One region of the Heyndrickxia sp. FSL K6-6286 genome, then DNA from elsewhere that is predicted to be linked to it. Evidence: a T-box and tRNA genes for the amino acid it is inferred to sense, from the RefSeq annotation. Region 1 holds a T-box; the other holds one or more tRNA genes.

The links. A T-box is a leader RNA that pairs with one kind of tRNA and senses whether it is charged. The one in region 1 lies ahead of thrS (threonine--tRNA ligase), so its partner is inferred to be a tRNA-Thr.
Region 2: it has a tRNA-Thr gene. The T-box ahead of thrS (threonine--tRNA ligase) is inferred to sense a tRNA for this amino acid. The anticodon was not compared.

Annotation. Positions count from the first base shown of each region.
Region 1 is NZ_CP152029.1:2,466,172-2,473,922, forward strand. It holds gene MHI39_RS12460 (aldose epimerase family protein) at 1-203, shown strand, start outside; gene MHI39_RS12465 (translation factor GTPase family protein) at 403-2,361, shown strand; gene MHI39_RS12470 (DUF6509 family protein) at 2,442-2,723, shown strand; gene MHI39_RS12475 (hypothetical protein) at 2,753-3,622, opposite strand; T-box leader at 4,520-4,743, shown strand; T-box leader at 4,812-5,039, shown strand; gene thrS (threonine--tRNA ligase) at 5,130-6,350, shown strand; gene MHI39_RS12485 (CBO0543 family protein) at 6,341-6,808, opposite strand; gene MHI39_RS12490 (DUF2515 family protein) at 6,720-7,751, opposite strand, start outside.
Region 2 is NZ_CP152029.1:87,124-94,874, reverse strand. It holds rRNA gene MHI39_RS00505 (16S ribosomal RNA) at 1-986, opposite strand, end outside; tRNA gene MHI39_RS00500 (tRNA-Ala) at 1,128-1,203, opposite strand; tRNA gene MHI39_RS00495 (tRNA-Pro) at 1,214-1,290, opposite strand; tRNA gene MHI39_RS00490 (tRNA-Arg) at 1,295-1,371, opposite strand; tRNA gene MHI39_RS00485 (tRNA-Leu) at 1,431-1,516, opposite strand; tRNA gene MHI39_RS00480 (tRNA-Gly) at 1,527-1,601, opposite strand; tRNA gene MHI39_RS00475 (tRNA-Leu) at 1,617-1,698, opposite strand; tRNA gene MHI39_RS00470 (tRNA-Lys) at 1,732-1,807, opposite strand; tRNA gene MHI39_RS00465 (tRNA-Thr) at 1,821-1,896, opposite strand; tRNA gene MHI39_RS00460 (tRNA-Val) at 2,052-2,127, opposite strand; rRNA gene rrf (5S ribosomal RNA) at 2,134-2,250, opposite strand; rRNA gene MHI39_RS00450 (23S ribosomal RNA) at 2,325-5,292, opposite strand; rRNA gene MHI39_RS00445 (16S ribosomal RNA) at 5,598-7,151, opposite strand; gene lysS (lysine--tRNA ligase) at 7,472-7,751, opposite strand, start outside.

The DNA of each region.
Region 1 (7,751 bases):
TTGTACTTTATACAGGTAATCAACTTGAGGCTGACGAAAGCTATTCCATCAGAGGTGTTCCTTCACGAAATTATCTTGGATTATGTTTAGAAACTCAGGGATTACCAGATTCCATACATAACCCACATTTCCCATCAAATATCTTAAAAAAAGGAGAGGTATTCCAATCTGTTACGAAATATAAATTTGACATCAAAAGTTGAATTGGATTAAAGCTTGTTCCGTATAAATAACCTCAAAGATAAAGTACATATGTATACCCATCAGGCATGGAATGGTATGATAAATATGGTTGTAATCAAATGTGAAAATTGCTATTTAATAGTAGTAAGGTGCGGTATCGGTAAAACACATCATCTATTAGGTACCTAGAAAATTTTAAATTAAACAAAGAGGCGAATTATGCAACAAATAACGATCGGAATATTAGCCCATGTCGATGCAGGTAAAACAACTTTTGCTGAACAACTTTTATTTCATACGAAAAGTATCCATCATAGAGGAAGAGTCGATCATCAAGATGCATTTTTAGATAATCATGCAATTGAAAAAGCGAGAGGAATTACTGTATTTGCTGATCAAGCAATTATGGAATATAAGGATTCCACCTATTATCTGATCGATACTCCAGGACACGTAGATTTTTCTCCAGAAATGGAGCGATCCATTCAAGTAATGGATTACGCCATCATTATTTTAAGCGCAGTGGAAGGTGTAGAAGGACATACGGAAACCGTTTGGCAATTATTAAGGAAGCATCAAATCCCTACATTTTTCTTTATTAATAAAACTGATCGAGTTGGTGCAGATGTTAATAAAGTAAAAAAAGAAATTCGAAATCAGCTAACAGAGCATGGTATTGACATAACGGAGACATATAACAAAGGTGCCATGAGTGAAGAGTTAATCGAGTTTATTGCAGAAAGAGATGAAACATTATTGAATCTGTATATAGATGGAGAATATGACGAGGGTCGTTGGCAGCAGGAAATGAAACGGATGATTAAAGATAACAACATCTATCCTATAGCTTCTGGTTCTGCCCTGCAGGATATTGGAATCCTTTCATTTTTGGAAAAACTGGACGAATTAACTTTTTCCGATTATAACTCCACCGATTCGTTTTCAGGAAGAGTTTATAAAATCCGTCATGATAGCACGGGTGCTCGGGTTACTTTTATTAAATCATTAAGTGGTTCCCTTCATGTACGTGATGTGCTGGAATATGGGGATCAAGAGGAGAAATTACGGGAGAAGATTACACAAATAAGGCTATATAATGGTGCAAATTATGAAATCGTTGATCAAATGAATGCAGGTGATTTATTTGCAGTAACAGGATTAACGAATGCGGCTGTAGGTGATGGACTTGGAGCGATACAAGCAAAGGCTACTTATGAAACCGTAGCGACATTAAAATCTAAGGTCATCTATGACTCCTCCTTAAATCATAAGGAAGTACTATCATATTTTCGAATGTTAAATGATGAGGATCCATCGTTAAAAGTAACCTGGGATGAAGGTTTACAGGAGATCCACCTTCATGTTATGGGGAAAATTCAGCTTGAAGTACTCGAGCAAATTGTAAAGGATAGTTTTAATCTTTCGGTTAGCTTCGGCAAGCCGGAAATTTTATATAAAGAAACGATTCAGACGATCGTGAACGGATACGGTCATTTTGAACCGCTAAAACATTATGCAGAAGTACACTTATTATTGGAACCGGGACATAGGGGAAGTGGCATTATTTTTGATAACGATTGTCATCCAGATGACTTAATGGTTAGCTATCAAAATTTAGTGAAGCATTATTTATTAGAAAAGGAGCATCGCGGCATACTAACAGGAACAGCTTTAACAGATGTAAAAATTACTTTACTTACAGGAAGAGCCCATAATAAACATACTAGTGGCGGTGATTTCCGAGAAGCCACACTCCGTGCCCTTAGACAAGGTCTTGAAAAAGCTAAGAATATTTTATTAGAGCCAGTTTATCATTTTAAAATTAAAGTAGATATAGAACAAATGGGACGGGTCTTATCAGATATTCAAGCGGCCTATGGACAATTCCAACCACCAGAAATGAATGGAAACAAAGCAGTGATAATGGGGAGAGCACCGGTAGCTACATTTATGGATTATAGCACAATCCTAGCATCTTTTACACAAGGAAAAGGCTCTATTTCATTGGTGTTCGGTGGTTATGAGCAATGTCATAATGAAGCAGAGGTTATTGAAAAAATTGGATATAATAAAAATGCTGATCCTGAATATAGTTCATCTTCTATCTTTTGTTCAAAAGGTCAAGGATTTTCCGTTTCATGGGATGAAGTTGAAAAAATGATGCATGCTTTAAAATGAATTCTTGAGCTCTTAAAAATAGAGTGTATAATACAAGAAGTATGTAATTTTAGGTTAGTTTTGAAAGGAAGAAGTTGTTGATGGAAATTACTGGTCATAACGTTGAAAAATTAAACGATCCTACAGGTATTATCGTTGGGGATCGTTATGAGTTCTTTCTCAATATTGAAGTACCTGAAGATGATGAGCTGTACTCTGAAAATGGAGTTTTATTAAAGGTCATTTATGCTGTAGAAGATCATGAATCAAGAATTGCTCTGTATCAATTTATTGAAAGAGCAACAAATGAAGTCCTTGATTTTGCATTAGAAGATGAAGAAGAAGAATTGGTTAATGAATATTGCAAGCAACATATTGAGTAAAAAAATGATAGCAGGCGATTTGCTTGCTATCATTTTTTCTTTTCTTCTTTCTGTGTTTCGTTGATAATAGAAATTAAATCATCAATATTTATTTTCCAAGGTGATAATGGCGAAGTTCTAACCAATTGAAAGGAGATCTTCGTGTTTACTCTTCCGCTCTCTTTAATGTACAATTGGAGTTCAACTGGTACAGTGATGGTTAAATCATTGGCGCCATCTTCTATACTATCTTTTCTATTCCAACGAAGAGTTTCAATTTTATCTATTTTATTAATCTGCTTATTTAAATTCTTCTTTTCAGTCAATGCCACTTTATGGATTAACCCTTTATCCCCATTTTTAATAAATACGAGTAGGGCATCTGCAACTTGAAAAGGGTTTGCTCCTGCTAAATAGTCATCAATTTTTCCTGCTGCTTTCATGATCATAAGCTGATGGGATAAATCCGTTCTTTCTGTTCGATGTGTAGTACTTCCGGCAAAATGTATACAAAAATGTCCAGGGAAACCATTTGCTAATGCACCTGCACCATGAGGCATGCCGTGCATAGAAGCTGCAAGTAGTCTGTTTTCAGCTAAGATTAATATGGCTCTTCTTCGCCAGCTCCAATGACCATGATATATCTCTTTCATCACTTTTGTATCTTTTCGCGTGAGAGGCTGAACATCTGCATGATGTGACCCTGCCCGTCTTTGTACGTCAAAGCTTTTTCCTGTTTCAACATCAATAACTGTAAACACGGAATTCTTTGGAATAATTTGGTTTACATCTTTCCAATGAAGCAATTCAATTTGAAAATTAATCGGTTGTTGGTTCGAATGAATAGTAGAAGCTGATATAGACGGTGAGTAAATAAGCATGAGGAAAAAGAAACTGAAAGTTAACGTATATTTAGCCAATTTTACCAGCTCCAAATAAGAATAAGTGTCTTGAACTTATTTTTACCATTCTTATTAAGGCAATAACTGATAATAAATGGAAATTTGAATGTGGTATTGTTTTATTTTTTAATACTTGTTTCATTGTCAATAACTACATATACTTACACAAAAAATACGAAATGAAAATTAGTTAATCGCCAATAATCAGTTTAAAAATCCTAAGAATATGTTTAATTTGCATAATTGGGAAATGGATTAATTCCTAATAAAATATAACCTCAATATTATTATAGGATCTTTTCTCAAACATTGTTGCTTTTTAGGGGGAAATTTAACGATATATATAGGGGTACTGGACAACAAGAGTTTACCAACTTAAGGTCAGTCTTGAGTTGAATTAAATATTGTAGTTCCATTTATTACGTTTATTAAATAAGCTTAACTAATATAAAGTGTGTAATAAAATATTTACTAAAATTTTTATTATTTTCAGAGCGTGATTTGGATACAGATTGGTAGGTCTACTAATAACCCAATTTTGTAATGAATCGATTTCAATGCAGTTATTATCATTTCATCTATACACTTTTGACTAAAATTCTTTAATATCGAAAGTTATTATTACATGAGTGTCTAAAATTTAAGGAAAATTATCAACAAATAATGGTGTGAAATACCTGAGATAAAAAATTTAAAGCATGAAAGTATTATTGTTAGACATTTAAAATACTGATCATTTATTGGAAAATAGACGGTTTTACACCTCATATTCGTTATTGACTTTATTTTCCGTCGTGTTTAAAATAATTATCATTGTAAATAATCAATAGTAACTTTATCAAAAAATATTTCTTGACTTTTATAAATTATCCATTTACAATTCAAAAAAACAATTCATTACAATTTGTAAGAAATAACATTGCTTTGATAAGGACATGAATCATACTTAATTTTCTTCCAGAGAACAGGGTCATTGGCTGTAAGCCCTGTAGAAAAATGTTTGATTTACCACCTTTGAGCTTTTATGGGGAAAAGCCTTGCTTAGTATCCATAAACGGGAAAACCGTTATCTTTATGAGCGTAAAGTAGATTTTGCTTTGCGAAATTAGGGTGGCACCACGACCGCACTCGTCCCTTTGTCTTTGGGATGGGTGCGTTTTTTATTTGATTTTTAAAGAGTATGTTTTTTAAAAAAATTATATATATATATATTGCGATGATAAGGACATGAATTTTTCTAATTTTTCTTTGCAGAGAACAGGGTCATTGGCTGCGAGCCCTGAAGAAAAAGGAAAATTTACCACCTTTGAGCTATTATGGGGAAAAGGATTTGCTTAGTATCCATAATCGGAAAAAAACCGTTATCTATTTGAGCGTAAAGCAGCTGCATGCTTTGCGAAATTAGGGTGGCACCACGACCGCACTCGTCCCTTGTCTTTGGGATGAGTGCGTTTTTTTATTTATACTCTTATAAAAATTAATGGTTAGAGCACAAACAGCTTATTCAATTTTAGGAGGAATTACTATGTCAATTGAAATGGAAGCAGAAAAACGAAATCATCGTAAATTAGGTCAACAATTAGAGTTATTTATGTCATCAGAAGAAGCGCCGGGTATGCCTTTCTTCTTACCAAAAGGAATGGTCATACGAAATGAACTCGAGTATTTTTGGAAACAAAAGCATCATTTAGCTGGATATCAGGAAATTAAGACACCGATCATGATGAAACAAGAGTTATGGGAGAAATCAGGTCATTGGGACCATTATCATGAAAACATGTATTTTTCGAAAGTGGACGATCAAAATTATGCTATTAAGCCAATGAATTGTCCGGGTGCTGTTCTCATTTTTAATAATAAACGTCGAAGCTATCGTGAGCTCCCGATACGATACGGAGAACTAGGATTAGTTCATCGGCATGAACTTTCTGGATCTTTAAATGGTCTGCTACGAGTACGTTCGTTTACACAGGATGATGCACATATTTTTGTACGAGAGGATCAAATTGAATCTGAAATTGATAAGGTACTAGAACTAGTGGATGAATTTTATTCAGAATTTGGATTTAGCTATAAAATTGAACTTTCCACTCGACCTGAGAAATATATGGGCTCAGAGGAAATATGGGACAAAGCAGAGGCGGCTTTGGAATCAGTACTACAGAAAAAAGAGCTTCCTTATCAAATAAACCATGGAGATGGAGCGTTTTACGGGCCAAAGATTGATTATCATATTTTAGATTCATTAGGTAGAAGCTGGCAATGCGGTACCGTACAACTTGATTTTCAAATGCCAGAAAAATTTAATTGCCAATATATCGGTGAGGATAATAAATATCATATTCCAATTATGATTCACCGAGCTATTTACGGATCGCTTGAGCGCTTTATGGCCATATTGATTGAACATTATGCTGGTGATTTCCCTTTATGGTTAGCTCCTATACAAGCGAAGATTTTGCCTATTTCTGATAAGCACCTTCCGTATGCCGAGCACATTAAACAGCAATTTCAACAAGTTGGAATACGAATTGAAATCGACGAAAGAATTGAAAAAATAGGCTTAAAAATAAGAGATGCAGAAACAGAAAAGATACCGTTCATGCTCATAATTGGTGATCAAGAAATTGAAAATGGAGCGGTATCTTTAAGGAGACGAGGAGAGGGAAACCTTGGTCAGATGAGTGTGATGGACGCTTTGGATAAAATCATAAAAGAAAAAAATACTCTAGAAAATCATTCATAGGACTTGTTTGACCAGCGATAGAAATAATCAATAACAGTAAAATAAAGGGAATAGCCAAAAACTGAATAAATATGTTTCCATGAATTCGTATGATCCAGAAAGCCAAGCGTTTCAGAGTATCTTTCAAAAACAGCCATGAGCAGGCTTAATAGCATGATCAAGCCTGCTTTCCTCCATTTAGATAAGTAACGGATTATATAGATGTAGAGAATAATTAAACAAGGGAGTCCGAGCAGTGGAAAGAAAATATTAATCGAAAATAGTTCAGGAAATGGCCTTTTAGGGAAGGTATATAAACCAACTCCTGTAAAAAATAGATCTAGATAGGTGCCAATAAGCGAAGCGAAAAGCAAGGTAGGGATCAAATTTCTAATTGAGGAATGTGATCGTTTTTTTTGCAATTCCTGCTCGTTCAAGCTTTTCAAGGGTTTTACAGTAATCATGCTTAATCTCTCCATCTACTTTTTCTTTTGAGTCTACAAGGTATTGGATAACTTGCCAATTTGTGTACCAATCTTTGATTTCTGCTTTTTCATGAATAGAATTTTTCCAAGCATAAGGTAGTCTTGGACTATAAAAACGAGGACAGCTAGGTTCGATCTGACAAGACTTTAACCTTGTTTTCCATTCAACACCTGGTACTCCTTCATTCACATCATTAAACAGATGAGGCCAGTAGTCTTTTCGGGAACCAGTATGAGAATGGGTTTTTGCCCAGTGCACTGTTTTCTTCAATCGTTCTGGATGGTCAAATAAGATATTGTATAATCGCTTCCCTAATAGTATTCGCTCATGCAAACTTTCAAAATGATTTAATGTTTGGCCAACTAATACTATTTGATTGTTTTCTAGATAGGGAAAGATAATATGGTTCATTGAAAGGATTTCTTGTATTTTGAATTCAAATGTTTCGAAGACTTGCTTCTTAAATGTTTGATTGTTAATGATTCTAATTTCTAAATAATTTTGTTCATTAATGATAAGAGCGATGGCTAATAGATAAGGATTTCGATCTTTCCAAAAATGATTCCAAATGGTGAACATAAATGATGAAATATGTAGGTGAGGAAGGAGATGAAATAAATTTTGGCCACGCTTCATGCTTTCCTCGTACACTAAAAATTGGGGATAAGCATCCTGGAATATAAGCCAATTCCCTCTCTCAAGAAAGGTAAAGAAGGCGATCGCTTCTTTTTTACTTACTAATTTGGACAGTAATTCACCTTTTAAATCGGTCATGTTCCAACCACCATTCCTTGATACCATATGACCTAAAAAAGCCCAATGGATTTCAGGGTGACGTTGGTAAAAATCAAGATATGCCTTTGTTCTCGTAAGATTATTTTTATTATGAAGGATGGTATTCTGTATTATTTCGTGGAGTAATCTCTCCTCTTTGGG
Region 2 (7,751 bases), 2.4 Mb from region 1:
TTCGCGTTGCTTCGAATTAAACCACATGCTCCACCGCTTGTGCGGGCCCCCGTCAATTCCTTTGAGTTTCAGCCTTGCGGCCGTACTCCCCAGGCGGAGTGCTTAATGCGTTAGCTGCAGCACTAAAGGGCGGAAACCCTCTAACACTTAGCACTCATCGTTTACGGCGTGGACTACCAGGGTATCTAATCCTGTTCGCTCCCCACGCTTTCGCGCCTCAGCGTCAGTTACAGACCAGAGAGTCGCCTTCGCCACTGGTGTTCCTCCACATCTCTACGCATTTCACCGCTACACGTGGAATTCCACTCTCCTCTTCTGCACTCAAGTCTCCCAGTTTCCAATGGCCGCTTGCGGTTGAGCCGCAAGATTTCACATCAGACTTAAGAAACCGCCTGCGCGCGCTTTACGCCCAATAATTCCGGACAACGCTTGCCACCTACGTATTACCGCGGCTGCTGGCACGTAGTTAGCCGTGGCTTTCTGGTTAGGTACCGTCAAGGTACCGCCCTATTCGAACGATACTTGTTCTTCCCTAACAACAGAGTTTTACGATCCGAAAACCTTCATCACTCACGCGGCGTTGCTCCGTCAGACTTTCGTCCATTGCGGAAGATTCCCTACTGCTGCCTCCCGTAGGAGTCTGGGCCGTGTCTCAGTCCCAGTGTGGCCGATCACCCTCTCAAGTCGGCTACGCATCGTCGCCTTGGTGAGCCGTTACCTCACCAACTAGCTAATGCGCCGCGGGTCCATCTGTAAGTGATAGCGAAAAGCCATCTTTCAATTCTTCTTCATGCGAAGAAAAAAGTTATCCGGTATTAGCCCCGGTTTCCCGGAGTTATCCCAGTCTTACAGGCAGGTTACCCACGTGTTACTCACCCGTCCGCCGCTAATCATCAGGGAGCAAGCTCCCATCAGATTCGCTCGACTTGCATGTATTAGGCACGCCGCCAGCGTTCGTCCTGAGCCAGGATCAAACTCTCCAAAAAGATGTTTGATATAGCTCTTATAAAATAAAAGTAATTTATTGACGTTTCGTTTTGTTCAGTTTTCAAAGATCAATTTCTTTCGTCATTTAGCGACAACTTTTATAGTATATCTCATTTTAAATAAGTTGTCAACACTTTTTTTGGTGGAGCCTAGCGGGATCGAACCGCTGACCTCCTGCGTGCAAAGCAGGCGCTCTCCCAGCTGAGCTAAGGCCCCAATTATATAATGGTCGGGAAGACAGGATTCGAACCTGCGACCCCATGGTCCCAAACCATGTGCTCTACCAAGCTGAGCTACTTCCCGTTCATGGCGCGCCCGAGAGGAGTCGAACCCCTAACCTTTTGATCCGTAGTCAAACGCTCTATCCAATTGAGCTACGGGCGCATACTTGTATTTTACTATAACTATTATGGAAGAATCTTTTGCTACGCAAAAATTCTAAGTGCCGAGGACCGGAATCGAACCGGTACGGTAGTCACCTACCGCAGGATTTTAAGTCCTGTGCGTCTGCCAGTTCCGCCACCCCGGCAAGGGTTGTTTGGAGCGGAAGACGGGATTCGAACCCGCGACCCCCACCTTGGCAAGGTGGTGTTCTACCACTGAACTACTTCCGCGACTTTATTTTATAATGCGGGTGAAGGGAGTCGAACCCCCACGCCTTGCGGCGCCAGATCCTAAGTCTGGTGCGTCTGCCAATTCCGCCACACCCGCGTTATGAAAAATGTTTTTCGTTACAAAAAACAATGGTGAGCCATGAAGGACTCGAACCTTCGACCCTCTGATTAAAAGTCAGATGCTCTACCAACTGAGCTAATGGCTCGTAATGACCTAAGTGGTGCCGGCCAGAGGACTTGAACCCCCAACCTACTGATTACAAGTCAGTTGCTCTACCAATTGAGCTAGGCCGGCATTAGTATATTATAATCCCCAAGCAGAGATTAGTTATAATAGTCGTCCAGCTTTCAGTTTGCTTATTCAAGCAGCAGCTCAAGCTGTACGCTGATGTATTTCAAAGTAGTTTATTCGGTCGTGCTCTACCAATTGAGCTAGGCCGGCATTATATATGGTGGAGGATGACGGGATCGAACCGCCGACCCCCTGCTTGTAAGGCAGGTGCTCTCCCAGCTGAGCTAATCCTCCATAATCGCCTGGCAACGTCCTACTCTTGCAGGGGGAGAGCCCCCAACTACCATCGGCGCTAAGAAGCTTAACTTCCGTGTTCGGGATGGGAACGGGTGTGACCTTCTTGCCATAATTACCAGACTATATTTTGTTAAGGGCTTATTCCCTCAAAACTAGATATATCAAGAAGTAACGGTTCATAACCTTAAATCTATTTGGTTAAGTCTTCGATCTATTAGTATTCGTCAGCTCCATGTGTCGCCACACTTCCACCTCGAACCTATCAACCTGATCATCTTTCAGGGATCTTATTTAGATAAACTAAGGGAAATCTCATCTTGAGGGGGGCTTCATGCTTAGATGCTTTCAGCACTTATCCCTTCCGCACATAGCTACCCAGCGATGCCTTTGGCAAGACAACTGGTACACCAGCGGTGCGTCCATCCCGGTCCTCTCGTACTAAGGACAGCTCCTCTCAAATTTCCTACGCCCACGACGGATAGGGACCGAACTGTCTCACGACGTTCTGAACCCAGCTCGCGTACCGCTTTAATGGGCGAACAGCCCAACCCTTGGGACCGACTACAGCCCCAGGATGCGATGAGCCGACATCGAGGTGCCAAACCTCCCCGTCGATGTGGACTCTTGGGGGAGATAAGCCTGTTATCCCCGGGGTAGCTTTTATCCGTTGAGCGATGGCCCTTCCATGCGGAACCACCGGATCACTAAGCCCGACTTTCGTCCCTGCTCGACTTGTAGGTCTCGCAGTCAAGCTCCCTTGTGCCTTTACACTCTGCGAATGATTTCCAACCATTCTGAGGGAACCTTTGGGCGCCTCCGTTACCTTTTAGGAGGCGACCGCCCCAGTCAAACTGCCTGCCTGACACTGTCTCCCACCCCGATTCAGGGGTGCGGGTTAGAATTTCAATACAGCCAGGGTAGTATCCCACCGATGCCTCCACCGAAGCTGGCGCTCCGGCTTCAAAGGCTCCTACCTATCCTGTACAAGCTGTACCAAAATTCAATATCAAGCTGCAGTAAAGCTCCACGGGGTCTTTCCGTCCTGTCGCGGGTAACCTGCATCTTCACAGGTACTATAATTTCACCGAGTCTCTCGTTGAGACAGTGCCCAGATCGTTGCGCCTTTCGTGCGGGTCAGAACTTACCTGACAAGGAATTTCGCTACCTTAGGACCGTTATAGTTACGGCCGCCGTTTACTGGGGCTTCAATTCAAAGCTTCGTCTTGCGACTAACCTCTCCTCTTAACCTTCCAGCACCGGGCAGGCGTCAGCCCCTATACTTCGCCTTACGGCTTCGCAGAGACCTGTGTTTTTGCTAAACAGTCGCCTGGGCCTATTCACTGCGGCTCTCTCGGGCTTGCACCCTAACAGAGCACCCCTTCTCCCGAAGTTACGGGGTCATTTTGCCGAGTTCCTTAACGAGAGTTCTCTCGCTCACCTTAGGATTCTCTCCTCGCCTACCTGTGTCGGTTTGCGGTACGGGCACCTTTCACCTCACTAGAGGATTTTCTAGGCAGTGTGGAATCAGGAACTTCGGTACTAAATTTCCCTCGCCATCACAGCTCAAGGTATATGGTGACGGGATTTGCCTCGTCACCCCTCTAACTGCTTGGACGCACTATTCCAGCAGTGCGCTTACCCTATCCTCCTGCGTCCCCCCATCGTTCAAACGGTGAAGAGGTGGTACAGGAATATCAACCTGTTGTCCATCGCCTACGCCTTTCGGCCTCGGCTTAGGTCCCGACTAACCCTGAGCGGACGAGCCTTCCTCAGGAAACCTTAGGCATTCGGTGGAAGGGATTCTCACCCTTCTTTCGCTACTCATACCGGCATTCTCACTTCTAAGCGCTCCACCAGTCCTTACGGTCTAGCTTCGCAGCCCTTAGAACGCTCTCCTACCACGGACATCCAGCATTTTTCCGAAGGAAAAGATGCATTGATGTCCATCCACAGCTTCGGTGATACGTTTAGCCCCGGTACATTTTCGGCGCAGAGTCACTCGACCAGTGAGCTATTACGCACTCTTTAAATGGTGGCTGCTTCTAAGCCAACATCCTGGTTGTCTAAGCAACTCCACATCCTTTTCCACTTAACGTATACTTTGGGACCTTAGCTGGTGGTCTGGGCTGTTTCCCTCTTGACTACGGATCTTATCACTCGCAGTCTGACTCCTAAGGATAAGTCATTGGCATTCGGAGTTTGTCTGAATTCGGTAACCCGATGAGGGCCCCTAGTCCAAACAGTGCTCTACCTCCAAGACTCTTACCTTAAGGCTAGCCCTAAAGCTATTTCGGAGAGAACCAGCTATCTCCAAGTTCGATTGGAATTTCTCCGCTACCCACACCTCATCCCCGCACTTTTCAACGTGCGTGGGTTCGGGCCTCCAGTAAGTGTTACCTTACCTTCACCCTGGACATGGGTAGATCACCTGGTTTCGGGTCTACGACCTCATACTCTATCGCCCTATTCAGACTCGCTTTCGCTGCGGCTCCGCCTCTTCAGCTTAACCTTGCATGAAATCGTAACTCGCCGGTTCATTCTACAAAAGGCACGCTATCACTCTGCATAAAGCATAGAGCTCTAACTACTTGTAGGCACACGGTTTCAGGTTCTCTTTCACTCCCCTCCCGGGGTGCTTTTCACCTTTCCCTCACGGTACTGGTTCACTATCGGTCACTAGGGAGTATTTAGCCTTGGGAGATGGTCCTCCCTGCTTCCGACGGGATTTCACGTGTCCCGCCGTACTCAGGATCCACTCTGGAGGGAACGAAGTTTCAACTACAGGGTTGTTACCTTCTTTGACGGGCCTTTCCAGACCTCTTCATTTACTCCGTTCCTTTGTAACTCCGTATAGAGTGTCCTACAACCCCAAGAGGCAAGCCTCTTGGTTTGGGCTTCTTCCGTTTCGCTCGCCGCTACTCAGGAAATCGCAATTGCTTTCTCTTCCTCCGGGTACTTAGATGTTTCAGTTCCCCGGGTCTGCCTTCCTTACTCTATGTATTCAAGTAAGGATACTACCCCATTACGGGCAGTGGGTTCCCCCATTCGGAAATCTCCGGATCAAAGCTCGCTTACAGCTCCCCGAAGCATATCGGTGTTAGTCCCGTCCTTCATCGGCTCCTAGTGCCAAGGCATTCACCGTGCGCCCTTACTAACTTAACCTAAAAGGTTATTTAAAACTACTTAATGGATTCATCCATAAAGTGGCGATTCTCGGTTATTACTTGGTTACTTCTTACATATCTAGTTTTCAAAGAACAATCCGGCGAATGATAAGCTTCGAATCTCTTCGTCAGCGCACTCACTCACATCCTCACGTATGTTTAATACGTTCCGGTGCTCATTCGCTTGCTTCCTCGACCTTCTCGCTTCTAATTCACCTCTATTAAACTGAAAGGATTAACCTTTCAAAACTGAACAAAACAGAAGACGTCTGAACCACGTAAGTGGTTTTCCATATTCCTTAGAAAGGAGGTGATCCAGCCGCACCTTCCGATACGGCTACCTTGTTACGACTTCACCCCAATCATCTGTCCCACCTTCGGCGGCTGGCTCCAAAAGGTTACCTCACCGACTTCGGGTGTTACAAACTCTCGTGGTGTGACGGGCGGTGTGTACAAGGCCCGGGAACGTATTCACCGCGGCATGCTGATCCGCGATTACTAGCGATTCCGGCTTCATGTAGGCGAGTTGCAGCCTACAATCCGAACTGAGAATGGTTTTATGGGATTGGCTAAACCTCGCGGTCTTGCAGCCCTTTGTACCATCCATTGTAGCACGTGTGTAGCCCAGGTCATAAGGGGCATGATGATTTGACGTCATCCCCACCTTCCTCCGGTTTGTCACCGGCAGTCACCTTAGAGTGCCCAACTGAATGCTGGCAACTAAGGTCAAGGGTTGCGCTCGTTGCGGGACTTAACCCAACATCTCACGACACGAGCTGACGACAACCATGCACCACCTGTCACTCTTGTCCCCGAAGGGAAATCCCTATCTCTAGAGAGGTCAAGAGGATGTCAAGACCTGGTAAGGTTCTTCGCGTTGCTTCGAATTAAACCACATGCTCCACCGCTTGTGCGGGCCCCCGTCAATTCCTTTGAGTTTCAGCCTTGCGGCCGTACTCCCCAGGCGGAGTGCTTAATGCGTTAGCTGCAGCACTAAAGGGCGGAAACCCTCTAACACTTAGCACTCATCGTTTACGGCGTGGACTACCAGGGTATCTAATCCTGTTCGCTCCCCACGCTTTCGCGCCTCAGCGTCAGTTACAGACCAGAGAGTCGCCTTCGCCACTGGTGTTCCTCCACATCTCTACGCATTTCACCGCTACACGTGGAATTCCACTCTCCTCTTCTGCACTCAAGTCTCCCAGTTTCCAATGGCCGCTTGCGGTTGAGCCGCAAGATTTCACATCAGACTTAAGAAACCGCCTGCGCGCGCTTTACGCCCAATAATTCCGGACAACGCTTGCCACCTACGTATTACCGCGGCTGCTGGCACGTAGTTAGCCGTGGCTTTCTGGTTAGGTACCGTCAAGGTACCGCCCTATTCGAACGATACTTGTTCTTCCCTAACAACAGAGTTTTACGATCCGAAAACCTTCATCACTCACGCGGCGTTGCTCCGTCAGACTTTCGTCCATTGCGGAAGATTCCCTACTGCTGCCTCCCGTAGGAGTCTGGGCCGTGTCTCAGTCCCAGTGTGGCCGATCACCCTCTCAAGTCGGCTACGCATCGTCGCCTTGGTGAGCCGTTACCTCACCAACTAGCTAATGCGCCGCGGGTCCATCTGTAAGTGATAGCGAAAAGCCATCTTTCAATTCTTCTTCATGCGAAGAAAAAAGTTATCCGGTATTAGCCCCGGTTTCCCGGAGTTATCCCAGTCTTACAGGCAGGTTACCCACGTGTTACTCACCCGTCCGCCGCTAATCATCAGGGAGCAAGCTCCCATCAGATTCGCTCGACTTGCATGTATTAGGCACGCCGCCAGCGTTCGTCCTGAGCCAGGATCAAACTCTCCAAAAAGATGTTTGATATAGCTCTTATAAAATAAAAGTAATTTATTGACGTTTCGTTTTGTTCAGTTTTCAAAGATCAATCGTTGCTGTTTTTCTCAGCGACTTTTATATTATACTTATTAAAATCACTATTGTCAACAACTTTTTTTATTTTCTTTTTCAAGCTTCGTTGTCCTCTTGTGGGGCAACGAATAATAATATACCACCTTTTTTTTGATGTTGCAACAGTTTTTTTCTCTTTTTTTCAACAAAAAATTATTATACTAAAATATCATATTTAATTTCTAAAAAATAAAGCTCTTCTCATAAAAGAGAAGAGCTTTATTTTTAGTCACGATGCTTCATCGTTGGGAATAATAATACGTCGCGAATGGAAGCTGAATTCGTTAACAGCATTACAAGTCGATCAATACCGATTCCTAGTCCACCTGTTGGAGGCATTCCATATTCTAGTGCTTCAATAAAATCATCATCCATTTGATGAGCTTCATCATTTCCTTGCTCACGTTCCTTTAATTGAGCCTCAAAGCGTTCGCGTTGATCAATTGGATCATTTAACTCTGTAAATGCATTTGCATGCTCACGACCGACAATAAACAACTCAAAA